DNA from 2 places in the Arthrobacter sulfonylureivorans genome. Region 2 is predicted to be linked to the other one. Evidence: riboswitches for the same ligand, from Rfam matches in the RefSeq annotation. Region 2 holds a riboswitch; the other holds the start of a gene.

Region 1 (9,662 bases), 1.1 Mb from region 2:
CGAGGGCGAGGACTACGATGCCGTACCGTTCGGGATTGCCCTGGCCAAGGACACCGGGATGAAGGAAGCCGTCGCGGCAGCAGCGAAGGGCGTCATCGCCGGTGGCCACTATGAGGAGCTCGGCGACAAGTGGGACTTCCCGAAGTCCGTGCTGATCACCGCTGAAGCCCTCGAGGCGAAGTAGCGGAGAGGAAGCAGCCGCATGACTGCCGTGACTACCCGAAGCGAGCAAGCAGCCCCGGCCGACGATGGCTACACCGTCGTCAAGGCTAAGCATCCCGGCCGGTGGCTGGCCGCAGCCGTGATCGTTGTGATCGCCGGACTGCTGGCGCGGTCCGTGATGACAAACCCCAACTTCGGCTGGGACGTCGTCGGACTGTACTTGCGCGATGTGTCCATTGGCCGAGGCATCCTTGTCACGCTTGGCCTGACCGCGATCAGCATGGCCATCGGCATCGTGCTCGGCGTCGTGTTCGCAGTCATGCGGCTCTCCGTCAATCCAGTGGTCCGAAGTGCCGCCTTCGCCTACGTGAACTTCTTCCGCGGCACGCCGGTGTTGGTGCAGTTGCTGTTCTGGTTCAACCTGGCGGCACTGTATCCGGTCATCACGCTCGGTATCGCCGGCGTCGAACTGGACGCAAACCAGCTGATCACCCCGATGACAGCAGCGATCCTCGGCCTTGGGCTGAACCAGGGCGCTTACATGTCCGAGATCGTCCGGGCCGGAATACTGTCCGTTGACCACGGGCAAACCGAGGCAGCCGAGGCCCTGGGCATTACCCGGATGCAGACTATGCGGCGGGTGGTGCTGCCGCAGGCGATGCGCGTGATCATCCCACCCACCGGCAACGAGACCATCGGCATGCTCAAGACCACCGCGTTGGTCAGCGTGATCTCGGTTCCGGAATTGCTGTATTCGGCGCAGATCATCTACGCGCGGACGTTCGAGACCGTGCCCCTGCTGATCGTCGCCAGCCTCTGGTACCTGCTGATCACTTCGATCCTGACCATCGGCCAGTACTACCTGGAGCGGCGCTTCGCCCGCGGCAACCAGCGGAACCTACCGCCGACACCGCTGCAGCAGCTGAAGCGGTTTTTCGCCACGCATGACGCGCTCTCCCTGAAAGGCAGCAAGAAATGACGGTTATGCACGGCGTTGAACCGATGGTTAAAGCCGACGCCATCTGCAAAAATTTCGGCTCCAACCAGGTGCTGAAGGGCATTGACCTGCAGGTGCAGCCGGGGGAAGTCGTCTGCCTGATCGGCCCTTCGGGATCCGGCAAGAGCACCTTCCTGCGCTGCATCAACCACTTGGAAACGGTCGACGGCGGCCGCATGTGGGTGAACGGCAAGATCGTGGGTTACGACCTCAAAGGCAGCAAGCTCTATGAACAGAGCCACAACGACATCTGCCGCGGCCGCACCGAAGTCGGCATGGTCTTCCAACAGTTCAACCTGTTCCCGCACATGACGGTGATGGAAAACCTGATCGAAGCACCCAGACTGGTCCGCAAGGAGAAGAAGGCCACTGCCATGGCCCGGGCCATGGCCCTGCTGGAGAAAGTAGGACTGGCGGAAAAAGCCGAGGCCTATCCGCGCCAGCTCTCCGGCGGCCAGCAACAGCGGGTGGCCATCGCCCGCGCCCTGTGCATGGAGCCGCAGCTGATGCTCTTTGACGAGCCGACCTCCGCCCTGGACCCGGAGTTGGTGGGTGAGGTCCTGAAGGTCATGAAGGACCTGGCCAACTCCGGCATGACAATGGTGGTGGTGACCCACGAGATGCACTTTGCCCGCGACGTCGCGGACCGGGTGGTCTTTATGGCGGACGGCTATGTGGTGGAGCAGGGACCGGCCCGTGAGGTCATCACCAACCCGCAGAACGAACGCACCAAGGCCTTCCTTGCCTCCGTGCTCTCCGAACCGGCCGCGGCCTGACTTGGCAAAGGGTGAATCATGACTGAAGAATTTTTCGACGTCGAGGTCCGCTCGATCCAGCGCGAATCCAGCAACGTTGTCTCGTTGGAGCTCGAGCACCCGCTGGGGGAGGAGCTGCCGGAGTGGGACGCCGGCTCGCATATCGACGTGCTCCTGCCCAATGGGCTCCTGCGCCAGTACTCGCTCTGTTCGGAGCGCGCGGACCGCTCGGCCTGGCGGTTGGGCATCCTGCGCGAGCCGGAGGGCCGCGGCGGCTCGGCGTACGTGCACGACCTGCTGAGGCCGGGGACCAAGATCCAGGTGCGCGGCCCGCGGAATAACTTCGTTCTGGAACCTGCGGCCAGCTATGTCTTCATCGCCGGCGGCATCGGCATCACCCCGGTGCTGCCGATGATCCGCGAGGCCGCAGCGCTTGGAGTGCCCTGGCGCTTGGTTTACTTGGGGCGGAGCCGCACTTCGATGGCGTTCCTCGAGGAGATCCAGGCGCTTGATGGAGATGTTCACATCCACGCAGACGACGAAAGCGGCTTCTATCCGCTGGCCGAACTGCTGGCGGACCCGCCCGCCGGATCCCATGTCTACGCCTGCGGCCCAGGGCCGCTGCTCAATGTCATTCAGGCATTGGCGGATGGCTGGGAGGACCCGGCACGTTTCCACTGTGAGCGCTTCGCCGCCTCCGGCGACGTTCAGGAAAGAACCCAGGGTGAAGATTCGGCCTTCACTGTCGAGCTGACAGACGGGACAGAGATCCCAGTTGGTCCGGATGAAACCATCCTGCAGGCGCTCGAAGCGGTCGGGTTCAACCCGTTGAACTCCTGCCGGGAGGGAATCTGCGGTACCTGTGAAACGTCGGTATTGGGCGGCGAGATAGACCACCGGGACTCGCTGCTGTCCGACGACGAACGTGCGGCCGGAGACACCATGATGATCTGCATCTCCCGGTGCAAGGGCAAGCGTCTGCTGCTGGACTTGTAGGGAGGGAAAGCCGCCAGCCGCAACGGAAGCCGATGCGAAGCCGGGGGAGGGCGGAACACGGATCCCTTCCCGATATCGCTGACCCCGGTTCCCTTGACAAGATGGAGGCTATGGACAAGCAGAAGGTCGTGACCGCGAGCACACCGCGGACGCTGGGGTACTACCGGGCCGAGGTGCTCATTGTGCTCGGGCTCTCGCTGGGACAATCAGCGGTCTACGCGGTGGTGAACCTGCTGGAGAAGATGACGCGTGCTCCGCTGGCCTCGCAAACGACCACGCTGAACCCGGTGCTGAACCAGCGGGAAGTCTTCGATTTTGTGTACCAGATGCTCGGCATCATCTTCGCGCTGGTGCCGGTGGCCCTGGTGCTGTTCCTGCTGACCTCGGCGGGCCAGTCGGCCTTCCGCTCGATCGGGTTCACCTTCTCCCGGCCCCGGGTGGACTTCGGTTTGGGCTTCCTGCTGGCGCTGGCGATGGGTGCGGGCACGCTGGCCGTCTATGCCGCCGGACGGGCGCTGGGGATCACCACCGCGATCGTCCCCGCGGCCTTGGACGAATACTGGTGGACCGTGCCGGTGCTGGTGCTCTCAGCGCTGCGCCACGCCATCCTCGAAGAAGTTGTCATGGTGGGGTACCTGTTCAACCGGTTCGCCAAGTTCGGGTGGGGGATCTGGACCACGATCTTCGTCAGCGCAGCCCTGCGCGGAACCTACCACCTGTACCAGGGGATTGGGCCGGGTATCGGGAACTTCCTCATGGGCCTGGTATTCGGCTATGTCTATACGAAGGTCAAGCGGGTGATGCCGCTGGTGGTTGCGCACGCACTGTTGGATATTGCCGGCTTCGTTGGCTACGCGCTGGTAGGCCCGGCCATCGGCATCGGTACCTAAGCCAGCACTTCGAGCGGGCTGCCAAAGGGCTGCCCCGGACATGCAAAAGGCTCCCGTTCCGCCTCTTGCGCCACCGTGGGTGGGAGCAAGAAGCCGGAACGGGAGCCCCCGCGGAAAACGCGAGCCTTGGTACCGTGCCAGACGAGACCGGGACCTTAGAGTTCGACGATGCCGTTCGCGGTTTCAAAGCGGACCGACATGACGCCCGGTGTGCCGTTCGGTGCGGTCCAAGCGACCTTGACGTCATCGAGAAGGTCATCCACCGGGGTGCCCAGCCAGTCAGCCACGCGTTCCGAGGAACCGGCAATGGTCAGGCCGATCAGCTTGACGGTTGCCGGGCGGGCGTTGGACGGGTGAAGCGCCTCGGTGCCGTCATCCCAGCGCAGCATGTAGGGAACCTGCGGGTCGGCGATCAGGCCCTTGATGCCGATCTGCTGCCAGCTCAATTCCTGCCCGTCCGGGAACTTGCGGTTTCCGGGAACTGCATGACGGCCCAGTCGCTCCTCGAACGGGGTCAGATCGTCCACCTCGACGCACCAGCCCATCCAGCCGCCGCCGGCTTCGGAGCGGGCACGCACGGCCTGGCCGAAGGGGGCTTTGTTGGACGCGGGGTGGTCCAGGACCTCCACCACTTCCAGGTAATGGTGGTCGGTCAGAGGGAAGATCATATTGCGGGTGCCGAAGCGGGGGTGCACCCCGCCCTTGACTGCCTCGATACCCAAAGCTTTGGAGATCCGCTCTGAGGTGGCAGCCAGACCGTCGGGCTCAACAGCATAAGAAACGTGGTCGAAGCGCATAGGCATATCTTGGCACTTTGTGAACCCTCTCTCGACTTAGGGTGACCTAAGTCACTGAGCTTTCGCGGTGGTTGTTCACGGTGACCCTTGACAGCCAAGGACGTATCGGCGTCCCTGCCGAGGCAGGAGTGTGGCCCCGCGGGCGGTCATAAGGTGTCATATTGTTGCGGCCGCGCGGGCTCTCCGCCGAGACTGGACCCAGGTCATGAGTGCCAGCGTGAAACCCCGGTTTGCTGGCCGGCAACCCTCCAACCGCGGTGGGGTGCCCCGGGTGAAGACCAGGCAGCCGCCACCAGGCGGTGCGCAAGCGCGGGTCACACCCGGGATAGACATGCCGGCACGGCCGGATCCCGGATGACCCCTTCCCTTGAAGGAGTTGCACCATGTCCAATGCAGACTGGTCCTTTGAAACCCGTCAGATCCACGCAGGCCAGGAGCCGGATGCCGCCACCGGCGCCCGTGCACTGCCGATCTACCAGACCACCTCGTTTGTGTTCCCCAGCGCCCAGAGCGCCGCGGACCGCTTCGCCCTGTCCGAACTGGCTCCCATTTACACGCGGATCGGCAACCCGACCAGCGAGGCCGTCGAAGCCCGGGTCGCCAGTCTGGAAGGCGGCGTCGGCGCGCTGCTGCTGGCCTCCGGCCAGGCCGCGTCCACGTTCTCCATCCTGAACCTGGCCGAGGCCGGCGACCATATTGTGGCCAGCCCCAGCCTGTATGGCGGCACGTACAACCTGCTGCGCACCACGCTGCCCAAGTTCGGCATCGAAGTGACGTTCGTCGAGGATCCGGACAACCTGCAGCAGTGGCGCGACGCGGTGCAGCCGAACACCAAGGCGTTCTTCGGCGAGGTGGTCTCCAATCCGCGCCAGGACGTGCTGGACCTTGAAGCCGTCAGCAGCATCGCCCATGAGAACGGCGTGCCGCTGATCGTGGACAACACGCTGGCCACCCCGTACCTGATCCGCCCGATCGAGTGGGGCGCAGACATCGTGCTCCATTCGGCCACCAAGTACCTGGGCGGCCACGGAACGGCCATCGGCGGCGTGATCGTGGATGCCGGCACCTTCGACTTCGCTGCCGATCCGGAGAAGTTCCCGGGCTTTAACACGCCGGACGAGACCTACAACGGGCTGGTCTTCGCCCGCGACCTGGGCGTCGGAAGTGCGCTCGGCGCCAATCTGGCCTACATCCTCAAGGCCCGCGTGCAGCTGCTGCGCGACCTGGGGTCGGCCATCTCCCCGTTCAACGCCTTCCTGATCGCCCAAGGGCTGGAGACGCTGAGCCTGCGGGTGGAGCGCCACGTGGCCAACGCGCAGAAGGTGGCGGAGTTCCTCGAAGCGCACGACGACGTTGCTTCCGTTGCGTACCTCGGCCTGCCGTCGAGCCCGTGGTACGACCGCGGCCGCAAGTACGGTCCGAAGGGCACTGGTGCCATCGTGTCGTTCGAGATCAAGGGAGGCATCGAGGCCGGCAAGCGTTTTGTGGACGGCCTCGAACTGCATTCGCATGTGGCCAACCTCGGCGACGTGCGCTCGCTGGTGATCCACCCGGCGTCGACCACCCACGCCCAGCTTTCGGCCGAGGAGCGGCTGACCGCCGGCGTGACCGACGGACTGGTCCGGCTCTCCGTGGGCATCGAGAACGTCAATGACATCATCGCCGATTTGGAGGCCGGTTTCCGGGCCGCCAAGGGCTCGGACCACTAGGCAAGCAGGTAGAACGCAGCGTGACGATCGTGCAACCGCAGGAACTGGTGGATCAGGCGACGGATGGCGTCCTGCGCAGGATGCCTGTTGGTGCGCTGCAGCTGGAAGCCGGCGGCTATCTGCCCGAGGTTGTCCTGGGCTACGAAACCTGGGGCACCCTGAACGCGGATGCATCGAACGCCGTCCTGATCGAGCACGCCCTGACCGGCAGCACGCATGTGGCCCGCGGCGCCTCCGACGAAGACGGCTGGTGGGACGACCTGGTCGGTCCCGGTGCCACCATCGACACGGAGCGCTATTTCGTAGTGGCCGCCAACATGGTTGGCGGCTGCTACGGCTCCACCGGTCCGGCGTCCCCGGCACCGGACGGCTCGCCGTGGGGGTCGCGGTTTCCGTTCGTCACCATCCGGGATTCAGTCCGGGCCGAGGCACGGCTCGCCGATGCGCTGGGCATCCGCCGCTGGCATGCCGTGCTCGGCGGGTCGATGGGCGGGGCTCGCGCGCTCGAGTGGGCAGCAACGTTCCCCGAGCGCACGGCACGGTGCGCTGTGATGGCGTGCGGGGCAGCCAGCACCGCCGAACAGATCGCGTTTGCCCAGGCGCAGGTCGCGGCCATCCGGCTGGATCCCCACTTTGCCGGCGGCGACTACTACGGCGGTCCCGCCCCCGAAGCCGGACTGGGCATCGCCCGGCGGATCGCGCACATCAACTACCGTTCGGAGCCGGAACTGGAGTACCGGTTCGGCCGCTCGGCGCAGGCGGAGGAGCAGCCGTTCGGGGGCATCACGCCGTCGGCCCGAGGCCGCTATGCGGTGGAAAGCTATCTGGACTACCAGGCGGAGAAGCTGGTTTCCCGCTTCGACGCCAACAGCTACATTCTGCTCACCGAGGCCCTGGTCAGCCACGATATTTCCCGCGGCCGCGGCTCGCTGGAGCAGTCCCTGGGCGGCCTCGAGGAGACGGAATTCTTCATCGCGGCGGTGGATTCCGACCGTCTGTACTTCCCGGAACAGTCGCGCCAGTTGGCCGAAGCGCTGCCCGGATCGGTCAAGGTGCACACTATCGAAACGCCGCTGGGCCACGACGGTTTCCTGACCGACGTCCACCAGCTGCACGACGACCTCACCCAGGCGTTTTTCCCGCACGCCTGACCGCAGGCCTGACCGCTGCTACTGCCAGTGCGGGTGTCCGGATCTTGACGAGGGCTGTGGCGACTGAGGCGCGGACGACTGAGCATTGCAGTTTGATCACGGTTGGAACGAATAAATCCATTCGATGGAGCCCCTCGGTAGCATGCCGGTAGGCCCCTGACCACGCCGCCGGCGTTTGGCCCGGAAGCCTCCAGACGAGGGGGAACCATGCTGCGTGATCACCGAATCAAAGTGTCTTTGCTGGCCGTCGGAGCGCTGGCGCTGGCCGGCTGTGGCGGCGGGGGCGGGGGCGGGGAGGGTGAAACCTCCCAAAGTTCCGCACTGCGGATCGTGTATCAGACCACCGAGGCCAACGCCACGATGGATGACGTGATGAAGAAGGCGAAGGCCGACTTTGAGGCTGCGCACGACGGCGTGACAGTCAATTTGGAGCCCATCACCGGCAGCGATGAAGATTACGCGACCAAGCTCGCCTTATCCCAGCGATCGCCGGACACCGCCCCGGACGTGTTCTACGAGGACACCTTCAAGATCCGTTCGGATGTGGATGCCGGCTATCTCTTGAATCTGGATCAGTATTTGGCCGAGTGGGACGACTGGGCGAATTTCAACGACGGAGCCAAAGAAGCCGGCCGCGCGGACGACGGCAGTATCTATGCAGTCCCGCTGGGCACGGATACACGGGCCATTTGGTACAACAAGAACGTCTTGCAGGACGCCGGCGTCGACGTTCCCTGGGCACCGAAGGACTGGAACGCCATCCTGGAGGCGGCCCGGGCCATCAAATCCTCGCAACCGGATGTGGTCCCGTTCAATCTCTACGCCGGCACGGGCACCGGCGAAGGCACCGTCATGCAGAGTTTCTACCAACTGCTGTATGGCACCGGCGACACGCTCTATGACGATTCTGAAGGCAAGTGGGTTGTCGGCTCGCAAGGCTTCATCGACTCGTTGGCCTTCCTGCAGACGCTCTATCAAGAGGACCTGGCCGTCACGCCGGCCGAGGCCTTGGACCCGAACGTGTGGCAGATGGTCTTCGGTCAGCTGTTTCCCGAGGACAAACTGGGCGGAACGGTAGAAGGTTCCTACTCGCCGTCGTTCTGGCAAGAGGGCGGGTTGGTGGACTGGCCCGAGTATGGCGACGTGATGGGCGTGGCACCGTTCCCCACGCAGAACGGACAGGAGCCCGGGGCGGTCAGCATGTCCGGCGGTTGGACACTGGCGGTAGGGGCCAATTCGGCGAATCCCGATCTCGCGTTCGAGTTCCTCACTGAGGTAATGAGCCAGGAGAACTCGCTGGAGTACACCGTGGCCAATTCGCAGATCGCGGTCCGTACCGATGTTGCCAAGGACCCCGCCTACTTGGACGCCAATCCATTCGTGGCCGAGGTCTCGGAACTGGTCTCGGTGACGAATTACCGGCCCGCAACAGCCGACTACCCGCAGATATCAACCGCCGTCCAGGAAGCCACCGAAGCGGTGATGATGGGGAAGAAGACACCCGAGGAGGCCGCGGCCGAGTTCGACGCCGCCGTCACCGACCTTGTCGGCGCAGAAAACACAGTACAGAAGTAGCAACAGTGACAGCCGCCGAGGTGGTGGCCCGCGACGCCGAAACGCGTGGCGGCACTGAGCGGCGCGGCCGGCGCCGCCCGCCGGGGAGGACCGTCCTGCGGCTCCTGCCGCTCAGCCCTGCCGTGGTGCTGCTGGGCGTGTTCCTGGCCGGCCCGATCCTCTGGGCTTTCTACGGGTCCTTGACCAATGCTGCCCTGACCGGCGTCGCCGCCAAGGACCCGCAGTGGGTCGGGTTGGAAAACTACACCGAGCTGCTCAGCGACCCGGACTTCCTACAGTCGCTCTGGCTGACCGTCATCTTCGTCCTTGTCTCCGCCGTGCTCGGCCAGAACCTGCTGGGCCTGGGGATTGCGCTGCTGATGACGAAAGCAAGCAAGGCGGTTTCCGCGGTCGTGGGGGTCTGCGTGGTAGCGGCCTGGGTGCTGCCGGAAATCGTGGCCGGCTTCGTGGCCTATGCCTTCTTCAATCGGGAGGGAACCCTGAACCAGCTCACCGCGCTCTTCGGCATCGAGGGGACCGACTGGCTGTTTACGGTCCCGATGCTCGCGGTGATCCTGGCCAATATCTGGCGGGGAACGGCGTTCTCCATGATGGTGTACCAAGCGGCGCTGAACGATGTGCCGGAGGAGA
Region 2 (9,662 bases):
CGTGACGGTTGGCTCGCCGCCGAGGACCACGATATCCGTGGGGGCCAGGCGCTCCAGCTCCGCCTTTACCTCGGCGGGGATGGCGTTGCGTTCCACAAGCAGGACGGGGCTTCCGTCCCGGGCTGCCGGAGCGGCGCCGGAAAGGGAGTCCGGGAAGTTGTCACCGGTGGCGATGTAGACCTTGGCCAGTCCTTCGGCGAAGACATCCGCGCTGATCGCCGCGGAGGTCGCGTACCGGCTGGAACCGGCAATACGGTCAATGGTTGCGCTGGGATGGGCCGCGACCAACTGATTGAAGACCGCACCGCTGACGCTGCCTTCCCCGCCGACGACGACGATGCGGGCCGGATTCAGCCGTGCCAGCTCGTCCGCCGTGGCCTGCGGGAGGCCGGCACGATTCGTCAGCAGCAGCGGTCCCTTGCCGGCGGCGGCCGCCGGACCGGCGGCCAAGGCATCCGGGAAGTTCTCGCCGGTGGCCAGGTAAACCACCGGGACGCCGGCCCCGAAATTGGCAAAACTCAGCTGGGCTGCGGTCGTATACCGATCGGGGCCGGCAACCCGGCCCACCGCGGAGGGATCGACCTTGCCAGAGCCCTCCACCCGCTCGGAGACTGCGACGGCAGCGGGATTGTCCGTGGTCTGATCCACGATCAAGTTGCTGACGGTGCGCGGTTCGGAGTCGTAGACGAAGCCGTCTGTCTGCTCGTAGCTGGTGGTCGCGTCCGGTTCGTCCGGGTTGTAGCCGGGAGCGAACGGCGGAATGGTCTCCGCCTGCCGGTACTGGGGATCGAGCAGACGCGGGAAGGTGGTCAGCGCACTTCCGTGGCGGTCTTGGGCGGGCATCAGGTTGTTCCACCGGCCGTCGACGGTCCGCAGCCCGTACGGCAGCAGCGGCGAGCCCACGCAGGGATCACCGTCGAGGTCGATGTGGGTCTGGCTCGGGATATCAAACTTCGCGGTCGACTTACACAGCGGTGACGAGTTTGGATTGGCCAGCGTGTCTTCGGCGTGCGCCTCCGAAATCTCGATCTGCTTGATGATGAACTCAAGATCGCCCTGCGAAACGTTGAAGTCCTGGCCCGGCGGTGGTGCAGCCGAGGCTGTGCTTAAAGGTAAGAGTATGCCGGACAAGACGACTGCACTCGCCGAGGCTAGTGCGGTGATCTGTTTTCCGGCCGGGCGGCGCCGTTTAGCGTGCCGCGGCGATTTGGCCATGATCATGTCTCCCCAATTTGCCGGTCCGGCTCGCGGCCGGGCCCGTGTTTGATCCTCATAACAGGCGTGAGCGCGGTCCAGCGTCCAGCTCAACCGATCAGTGCGCCATGCCGTGGAGACTTCCATCGTGACCTTTGGAAAAGTTTGGGCACGTTAAATAAGCCCGCCCGGATGAGCGCCTTCCCAAGGGAAGGACTGTCATCCGGGCGGGCTTCCTGCTGTGTCGGGGCGCGTTTGTGGGACGCCGCCAACCGGGGTACTTCTAAGCGGTCAGCTGGCGCTTGGAGGAGATCACGCCGGTGTCGAAGCCGGCCAAGTGCAGGCCGCCGTGGAAGCGGGCGTGCTCGATCTTGACGCAGCGGTCCATTACCACGTTTAGGCCGGCGGCCTCGGCCTTGGCCGCGACCTCCTCGTGCCAGGAGCCCAGCTGCAGCCAGATGGTCTTGGCGCCGACGGCCAGCGTCTCCTCCAGCACGGTGGGCAGGTCGTCGTGCTTGCGGAACACGTCCACCAGGTCCGGGACCTCGGGCAGGTCCGCCAGCGACTTGTAGACCGGCTGGCCCAAGATCTCTTTGGCCACTGGATTCACAAAGTAGACCTTGTACGGCGAGCTGGACAGCAGATATGTGGCCACGAAGTAGCTGGCGCGGCTGGGCTTGTCCGAGGCACCGACGATGGCGATGGACTTGGTGTTGCGCAGAATGTTCAACCGTTCCGGGGCGGAGGGTCCCACCCACGCGCGTTCTGCTGTGGCGGTCACTTGGCGGCTCCTTCTTCGGCTTCGATCAGTTCTTCCACTGACTCGACAACACGGGTTCCCGGCTCCGTCCGCGCGGCGCGCGCGGCCGGGATGGTGCACGCCTCGCCCGCGTAGGTGGGCGAGGCGAACTCGGAGGTGTCGAAAGTGTCGTCCTCATGGTCACGGCTCGGGCCGTGCTCGGCGCCGGCCTGCTGCGAGAGCGCGAGGGCCTGGTCCAGGTCCCAGAGGATATCGTCCACGTCTTCCAGCCCCACGGAGATGCGGATCAGGTCTTCGGGCACGCCGGCGGCCACCAACTGGTCGGCGGTGAGCTGCTGGTGCGTGGTCGATCCCGGGTGCAGTACCAGGGTACGGGCGTCGCCAATGTTGGCCAGGTGGCTGGCTAGCTGCAGCGATTCGATGAACTTCTGGCCCGCCACCCGGCCGCCCTTGACGCCGAAACTGAACACCGAGCCCACGCCCTTGGGCAGGTAATGCCGGCCACGCTCGTAGTGCGGGTGCGCCGGCAGGCCGGCGTAGCTGACCCACGAGACGCGCTCGTCGGCCTCCAGCCACTCGGCCACCTTGCGGGCGTTGGCCAGGTGCTCGTCCATCCGCTGCGCCAGCGTTTCCACGCCCTGCAGCAGCTGGAACGCGGACTGCGCGGACAGCGACGGCCCGATGTCGCGCAGTTGCTCGGAGCGCAGCTTGGTGAGGAAGCCGTACTCGCCGAAGTTGCCCCACCAGGACACATTGCCGTAGCTGGCCACCGGCTCGGTCATCTGCGGGAACTTGCCATTGCCCCAGTTGAAACGCCCGGATTCGACGACGACGCCGCCCAGCGTGGTGCCGTGCCCGCCCAGGAACTTGGTGGCGGAGTGGATCACAATGTCCGCGCCGTGCTCGATCGGCCGGATCAGGTAGGGAGTGCTCAAGGTGGCGTCCACCACCAGAGGGAGGCCGGCGTCGTGCGCCACCGCGGCAAGGCCTGCCAGATCGGCGATGTCGCCGGACGGATTGGCCACGATCTCGGTGTAGACCGCCTTGGTGTTCTCGCGGATGGCCGCGGCGAAGTCGGCCGGGTCGGTGGAGTCAACGAACGTGGTCTCCACGCCGAACCGGCGCAGCGTCACGTCCAGCTGGGTGATGGTGCCGCCGTAGAGCTTGGACGAGGCCACAATGTGGTCGCCCGCGCCGGCCAACGCCGCGAAGGTGATGAACTCGGCGGCCATGCCCGACGACGTGGCCACCGCGCCGATGCCGCCCTCAAGCGAGGCAATGCGCTCCTCGAACGCGGCCACCGTGGGGTTGCCGATGCGGGAGTAGATGTTGCCGTACTTCTGCAGCGCGAAAAGGTTCGCGGCGTCGTCGGTGTCCTTGAACACGAACGACGTGCTCTGGTAGATCGGCACGGCCCGCGCGCCGTGCTCGGCGTCGGGCGTGCCGCCGGCGTGCAGGGCACGGGTGCGGAAACCGAATGTGCGTTCAGCCATCAGGCAGCTCCTTAAAAACTTAGGTTCCCGAGGCAATGACGGTCCTGGCGGCGCGCCCGGATGCGGGGGCGCCATCCGGATCAAAGATTGCTTGCGCTCTCTCCATCGCTTCTGGCGGTAGCACCTTTCCGGTTGGCCGGATGGTTGCTGCGGTGTCAAAGAGCCAGATCTCTCAACCGCTCGGGATGGTCCCGTCCATTCTCGCAACTTCCGCCGTAGCCGCCAAAATTGTTGAGCCGCGTTGCGTCTTGCCTTGAATTCCCAGTACGACGGCGGTGCTTGCCGCAGGTGGGCCCGGAACCCACACCTGCTGCCTGGTTCGCAGAAACCCACCGGTCCGGGTGGGTTAGCAGACTCCCCGGCACAGGTCCGGGTGGGTTCGCAGACTTCCCGGCACAGGTCCGGGTGGGTTCGCAGACTTCCCGGCACAGGTCCGGGTGGGTTCGCAGACTTCCCGGCACAGGTCCGGGTGGGTTCGCAGACTTCCCGGCACGGGCCAGGGTGGTGCGCAGACTCCCGACAGGCCCGGGCGGTTCCCGTAGATTGGGTGCATGGCTGAGCTCACGGCGCTGCAGCGCCTCGCACGGGAACACGGCGTCGGCACTACTTTCCGCGGTTGGGACGGCATTGAGCAAGCGGTCGGCCCGGCAACGCTGGTTGCTGTCCTCACCGCGCTGGGTGTCCCCTGCGAGACCGACGACGATGTCACCGTCTCCCTCCGGGCCGCGGAACTCGCGCCGTTGCAGCGCACGCTGCCGCCCGCCGTCGTCGTCCGCCAAGGAGACGCCGCTGAGGTGCCGGTAAATGTGAGCCCGGGCGCCCGCCCCCGGGTGCAGATCGTATTGGAGGACGGGTCGCGCCGCGACGTCGAGGTGGTGGTCGGCGGGCCGCATGAGGCAGTGGGCGTTCCGCGTGATCGCCTGGCCGCGGTGGTGCCGGCCGACCTCCCGCTGGGCTGGCACACACTCGAGGTGACCGAGGCCGGAGCCGACCAGGCTCCAACCGGCCAGGCCGGAGCCGGCCAGACCGCAACCGACCGGCCCCGAACCGGGCGTCTCACCAGCCATTCCCCGGCGACGCCCGGCAGCCATCCCCCGGCGACGCCCGGCAGCCAGGCGCAGTGCGCGCTGGTGGTCACCCCGCAACGGCTCACCACCGCCGATCGGCTTGACCGAAGCTGGGGCCTGATGGCGCAGCTGTACTCGGTGCGCTCGCGGTCGTCCTGGGGCATCGGCGATCTTGACGACCTGGCCGTGCTGGCCGAAACGGCTGCCGCCAAGGGCGCCGGGTTCGTCCTGATCAACCCGCTGCACGCGGCACAGCCCAAGCCGCCGGTGGAGCCCTCGCCCTACCTGCCCGCAACGCGCCGCTTCGTCAACCCGATCTACCTGCGGGTCGAGGACGTGCCTGAAGCCCGTGACATCCCGCTGCGGAACGATTTCCACAACGCGAACCTCGACGCCGGCATCCTGGACCGTGATCCCGTTTTCGCGGCCAAACTACAGGCGCTGGAGGCGGTCTTCGCGGTACCTCGGTCCGCGGAACGGCAGCAGCAGTTCGACGCCTTCCGTGCTCAAGAAGGCGAGGGGCTGGAGCGTTTTGCCCTGTGGTGTGCGCTCGCCGAAACCCTTCCGCCCGGCGCTCCCGAGTGGTCGGATCCGGAGTTCATCGAATCGCAGCGCAGTGCGCTCAAGGACCGGGTCGAGTTTCACGAGTGGCTGCAGTGGCTGTGCGACGAGCAGCTTGAGGCCGCGCAGCGCCGCGCCCTCGATGCGGGAATGAACCTCGGGATAGTGCATGACCTCGCGGTCGGCGTCCATCCTGCCGGCGCCGATGCCTGGAGTTTGCAGGAGGTGCTGGCCGCCGACATCTCGGTGGGCGCGCCGCCGGACATGTTCAACCAGCAGGGCCAGAACTGGTCCCAGCCCCCGTGGCATCCCGAACGCCTCGCCGAGTCCGGCTATGCCGCCTACCGGGACATGCTGCGGACCATCTTGCGCCACGCCGGCGGCATCCGGGTGGACCACATCCTCGGGCTGTTCCGGCTCTGGTGGATCCCCGTCGGTGGCCCGCCCGGCGAAGGCGCCTACGTGTACTACGACCACGAGGCCCTGATCGGCATCCTCGCCCTAGAAGCCGAACGGGCCGGCGTCGTGGTGATCGGCGAGGACCTCGGGGTCTTCGAGCCCGGTGTGCAGGACTATCTGGCCGAGCGCGGCATCCTGGGCACCTCCATCCTGTGGTTCGAGTACGACGGCGCCACGCCCCGGCCGCCGGAGAGCTACCGCCGCTCCTGCCTCACCAGCGTCACCACCCACGACCTTCCGCCCACCGCCGGGTACCTTGCCGGCGAGCATGTGGACCTGCGCGACTCGCTGGGCCTGCTGAACCGGCCGGTGGAGGAGGAGCGCACCCTGGATCAGGCAGCCCAGGAGTCGGTGCTTTCCCTGGTGCGTTCGCGGGTTCCGGCTGCTTCACAGCACGACGGCGGCGCCGGCACCTCCGGCGAGCAGCGGACCGTGGAGGCGTTGCACGCGTTCATCGCCCAGACCCCGTCGGTGCTGCTGGGCGTTGCCCTGACGGACGCCGTGGGGGAGCGGCGGACGCAGAACCAGCCGGGCACCGCGGACGAATACCCCAACTGGCGGATCCCGCTGGCCGGCCCGGACGGGGAAGCCTTCCTGCTTGAGGACCTGGCCGCCAACGAGCGGTTCGACTCGCTGGTGCGTGCGTTGCGGGAGCGGTAGACGGTCCCAGACGGGCAGCGCGGCAGTGGGTGCCGGACGCGTCTCCTACCGCGCGTTGTCCCCTTGAACCCCGCGCGTCGTCACAACCGGGCCAGCAGTGCCTCACCGGTTTCGGCACGCCGGAGCGACGCTGCTGAACGTGACCGGTTGTCCATGTTCAGCGGGAACTGTCCATGTCTTGGAACGGCGTCTGGCGCTGACTAGGACAAACGCAAAAGCTTCCCGCAAAACATGGACAGGCCGGGATCGTGGCCGGCGTCGTCACAGCCGGGCCAGCAGCGCCTCCCCGGTTTCGGCCCGCCGGTAGAACACCTCGCGGCCGGAACGCATGGTGGCCGCCAAACCGCTTTCGGACATCACCTTCAGATGCTCGTTGACCGTCCCGGCGGCGAGGTCCAAGCAGCGGGCGAGCTGCGTCGTCGTCATTGGCACGTCGAGTTGCGCCAGGATCTGCGCCCGGGTCTTGCCGAGCAGTCGGGCCACCGGGCTGTGCGTCGCCTCGCGGCTGGCTTCCCAGAGCCGGCCGACTCCGCGCGGTGCGTAGGTGAGCGTGGGCACGAACGGCCGGACGTTGAGCACCAACGTGTTGGGCCAAACGAATGCGTTCGGCACCAGCAGCAGCCCGCCGCCGGGCTCGGGAACGTCGTCGGCCTCGCAGCCGCGCATGATTTCCAGGCCGGTGGGCGTGGGGCGCACGCTGGGGTGCAGGCTCTTGAAGACCTCGAGGATGCCATCGCGCGACAGTTGGGCCAGGCGGCTGTCGATATCCGCCAGCAGAAGGGAGCGCAGGCGCGGCCACACGGGTTCGATGGCGGTGCTCCAGTACCACTCGAGGGCGGCGGTAATGCGCGGGATGCCGGCGTCGAAGTCCTCCGCGAGCCGCTGCAGTTCCTCGCGGGCGTAGTCGGCCGGACTCTGGCTGAGCAGGTGGGTGACGTCGCGCTGCCACACCCCGGGCGGCACACCGGCGACGGCGGCAAGGCCCTCGGCGAACGTGCCTTGGTACTTCGGCGTTGGGGTGATGGAGTCAGCCAGGAAGCCTTTCGGCGGAACCAGCGCGGTGAGCAGGCGCAGGTGGTCGCGGGCTTGCGGGTCGGCCGACTCGGCGATGCGGCGCTTGGTGGCCTCGATCCATGGGCGGTGGATGGGCGTGCCCACCTGCAGGGCGCGAAGGCTGGCGACAGTTTCGCCCAGCGGCGCCGCCTCGAACCGGACCTTGGTCAGGTCCTCGCTGCTGAGCGTAATGTGCATGGGAACAGCGTAAGGTCGCCCGCCGCGCCGGTCGAGGATTCGGGGTGGACCGAATCGTGGGCACGATCGGAGCGTGGAGACCGGAGCGCGATTTTGAGTGCCGGCTGCCTAGCTGCGGGCGGCTGACCCAACCGCCATGGAGGGGGCCCAGCCCGGATCCCGCGGCGGCAGCCGTGGCCGGAGCGATGACCCGCGGTAGCCGCTCGTGCGGCGCCGGCCCCCGGGACCTTTCTGCTCCAAGTGCTTTGCGGATTTATTCCCGATTCGGGTTCTGCCGAATCGTGGCTCTTGCCTGCGAGTGCGCGGAATCTGAAGCCATGACTACTTCAACGCATTCCCGACACCACCGCGACATCGCTGACCGGACACACCGCTTCGGCGCGTCCTTCACCCCCTCATCCATCCAGCCGGCCACGGCAAGCGTTCGGTCGACCATTTCAGTGCCGGCTCGCGAGGCTGCCCGCCCTGGTGCCATCGGTGGTATCCGGCCCAGGGTAACTGCCCTGTTCCATGCTCTGGCGGCAACTGCTCGCAGGCTCAGCGCCTCGTGGCAAGACGGCGCCGCCAAAGACGCCCTGATCGAGGAGCACCGCGACAAGGTCCGTTCGCAGATCCACCTCTTCGGCGGCCGCTACTGAAGGCAACGGGCTCTGGGGCGTCCTCATACAGGGCCGCGCACCCGACCTCCCTTGGCTGAGTTGGCAGGGCCTGATCTGGCGACGTAGTTCGTTGTCCACAAGAATTGCGGCGATCTATCAGTCCGCGACCGCAGCCTCCATGCTCGTGAATATGGGCGACGCAATAGCCGGTTACATTGAACGGCGCGGTGGAACACTCCAGACCAGCGAGCTGGTCCGATGCGGCTATAGCCGAGTCCAGATCCAGGCAGCTATCAAGAATGGCGCGATCACCGTGCTCCGCCAAGGAGTCGTCGGGACGGAGAGCGCTGACGCCGAGCAACGCGTAGCGGTACTGGCCAACGGACTGATCACCTGCATCTCGGCGGCTCAGGAACTCGGGCTCTGGACGATCAAAGACCCGGAGCAATTGCACCTTTGGACGCTCCATAGCCGGCAGCCGGCGTCCACGATCAAGCACCGAGGAGACTTGGTGAGGCCGCACCGACCGGGGAATTACGTGGGCATCCTGGACTGCTTACTGCACGCCATTCGGTGCCGGCCTCGGCTGGAGGCGCTGGTCATAGCGGAATCGGCGGTGCGCCGGGGCGCAGTCAGCAAAGCCGAACTGCTGGAGTTGCTTCCGGGCAAGCGGAACGGTATTCGACGGGCAGTCGTTTTAGGGATCGGTGATGACGCGGATTCGCCGCTCGAGATTATCGCCCGCGACCTGTTCCGGGCCGTCGGGCTGCGGGTGGAAACCCAGGTTCCGATTCCGGGGCTTGGTCGGGTGGACATAGTGGTGGAAGGCCGGATCATCATTGAGCTCGACGGGTTCGACTTCCACTCGGACCGTGCGGCCTTCAAGAAAGACCGCAAAAGGAACAACGCCGGCATGCTGAGCGGGTTTCCCACTCTGCGGTATGTGTACGAAGATCTTGTCTTCACGCCTCAGAACGTTGTCGCCGAGGTCATGACGATGCTGCGCCGGGTTGCCTGAACGCCAGAGGTTTTGCCTCCAGAACGTCATGCAGGCGGCCACGCAGCCGGTCCGCTGTCCAAGTTCAGCAGGAACTGTCCATGTTTTGGAGCGGCATCTGGCGCTGACTAGGGAAAACGCTCAGCGGTCCGCCAAGACATGGACAGCCCGGCTGGTGAAGCCAGGAGGCCGGCCAAAGTCCGGGAAGTTTTGGCCGGCCACGGCGAAAGGCCGCCGGCCGCGGTAAAGCCCCTACCGCGGCTGGCAGATGGCCTGGATCTCTGCGATGCACGGCTCGTTCTGCAGCGACGTGGTGTCGCCCAGCGTGGTTCCCTCAAACAACTGGGTCAGCAGCCGGCGCATGATCTTGCCGGACCGGGTCTTGGGCACATCCGGTACAAACACCACGTCGCGCGGCTTGGCAATCGGCCCGATCTGCGTGGCCACGTGCTCCCGCAGCGCGGCAACCGCTGCGGCCTGCTCGGCCGTCAGCGCCGCGGCCGCCGCACCCTCCGCCCCGATCAGAGACTTGTCCAGCGGCACCACAAACGCGGTCGCGGCGTGCCCGGTTTTCGCGTCGTACGTCGGGCAGACGCCGGCCTCCACCACGGCAGGATGCGA

Evidence for each region. Region 2 has a riboswitch for S-adenosylmethionine ahead of MNQ99_RS18125 (O-acetylhomoserine aminocarboxypropyltransferase/cysteine synthase family protein). Riboswitches for the same ligand answer to the same signal wherever they lie in the genome.
Region 1: it holds a riboswitch for S-adenosylmethionine, as region 2 does, so the genes downstream of both, MNQ99_RS13040 (bifunctional o-acetylhomoserine/o-acetylserine sulfhydrylase) here and MNQ99_RS18125 (O-acetylhomoserine aminocarboxypropyltransferase/cysteine synthase family protein) in region 2, are expected to answer to the same signal.

The regions. Positions count from the first base shown of each region.
Region 1 is NZ_CP093326.1:2,810,392-2,820,053, reverse strand. It holds gene MNQ99_RS13070 (ABC transporter substrate-binding protein) at 1-184, shown strand, start outside; gene MNQ99_RS13065 (amino acid ABC transporter permease) at 203-1,141, shown strand; gene MNQ99_RS13060 (amino acid ABC transporter ATP-binding protein) at 1,138-1,935, shown strand; gene MNQ99_RS13055 (PDR/VanB family oxidoreductase) at 1,954-2,910, shown strand; gene MNQ99_RS13050 (CPBP family intramembrane glutamic endopeptidase) at 3,021-3,800, shown strand; gene MNQ99_RS13045 (VOC family protein) at 3,956-4,597, opposite strand; SAM riboswitch class IV at 4,799-4,913, shown strand; gene MNQ99_RS13040 (bifunctional o-acetylhomoserine/o-acetylserine sulfhydrylase) at 4,981-6,306, shown strand; gene metX (homoserine O-acetyltransferase MetX) at 6,387-7,457, shown strand; gene MNQ99_RS13030 (extracellular solute-binding protein) at 7,665-9,032, shown strand; gene MNQ99_RS13025 (carbohydrate ABC transporter permease) at 9,038-9,662, shown strand, end outside.
Region 2 is NZ_CP093326.1:3,938,235-3,947,896, reverse strand. It holds gene MNQ99_RS18135 (peroxidase family protein) at 1-1,215, opposite strand, end outside; gene MNQ99_RS18130 (CoA-binding protein) at 1,478-1,975, opposite strand; gene MNQ99_RS18125 (O-acetylhomoserine aminocarboxypropyltransferase/cysteine synthase family protein) at 1,972-3,447, opposite strand; SAM riboswitch class I at 3,547-3,639, opposite strand; gene malQ (4-alpha-glucanotransferase) at 3,999-6,194, shown strand; gene MNQ99_RS18115 (ArsR/SmtB family transcription factor) at 6,456-7,445, opposite strand; gene MNQ99_RS18110 (hypothetical protein) at 7,763-8,083, shown strand; gene MNQ99_RS18105 (endonuclease domain-containing protein) at 8,235-9,062, shown strand; gene acs (acetate--CoA ligase) at 9,294-9,662, opposite strand, start outside.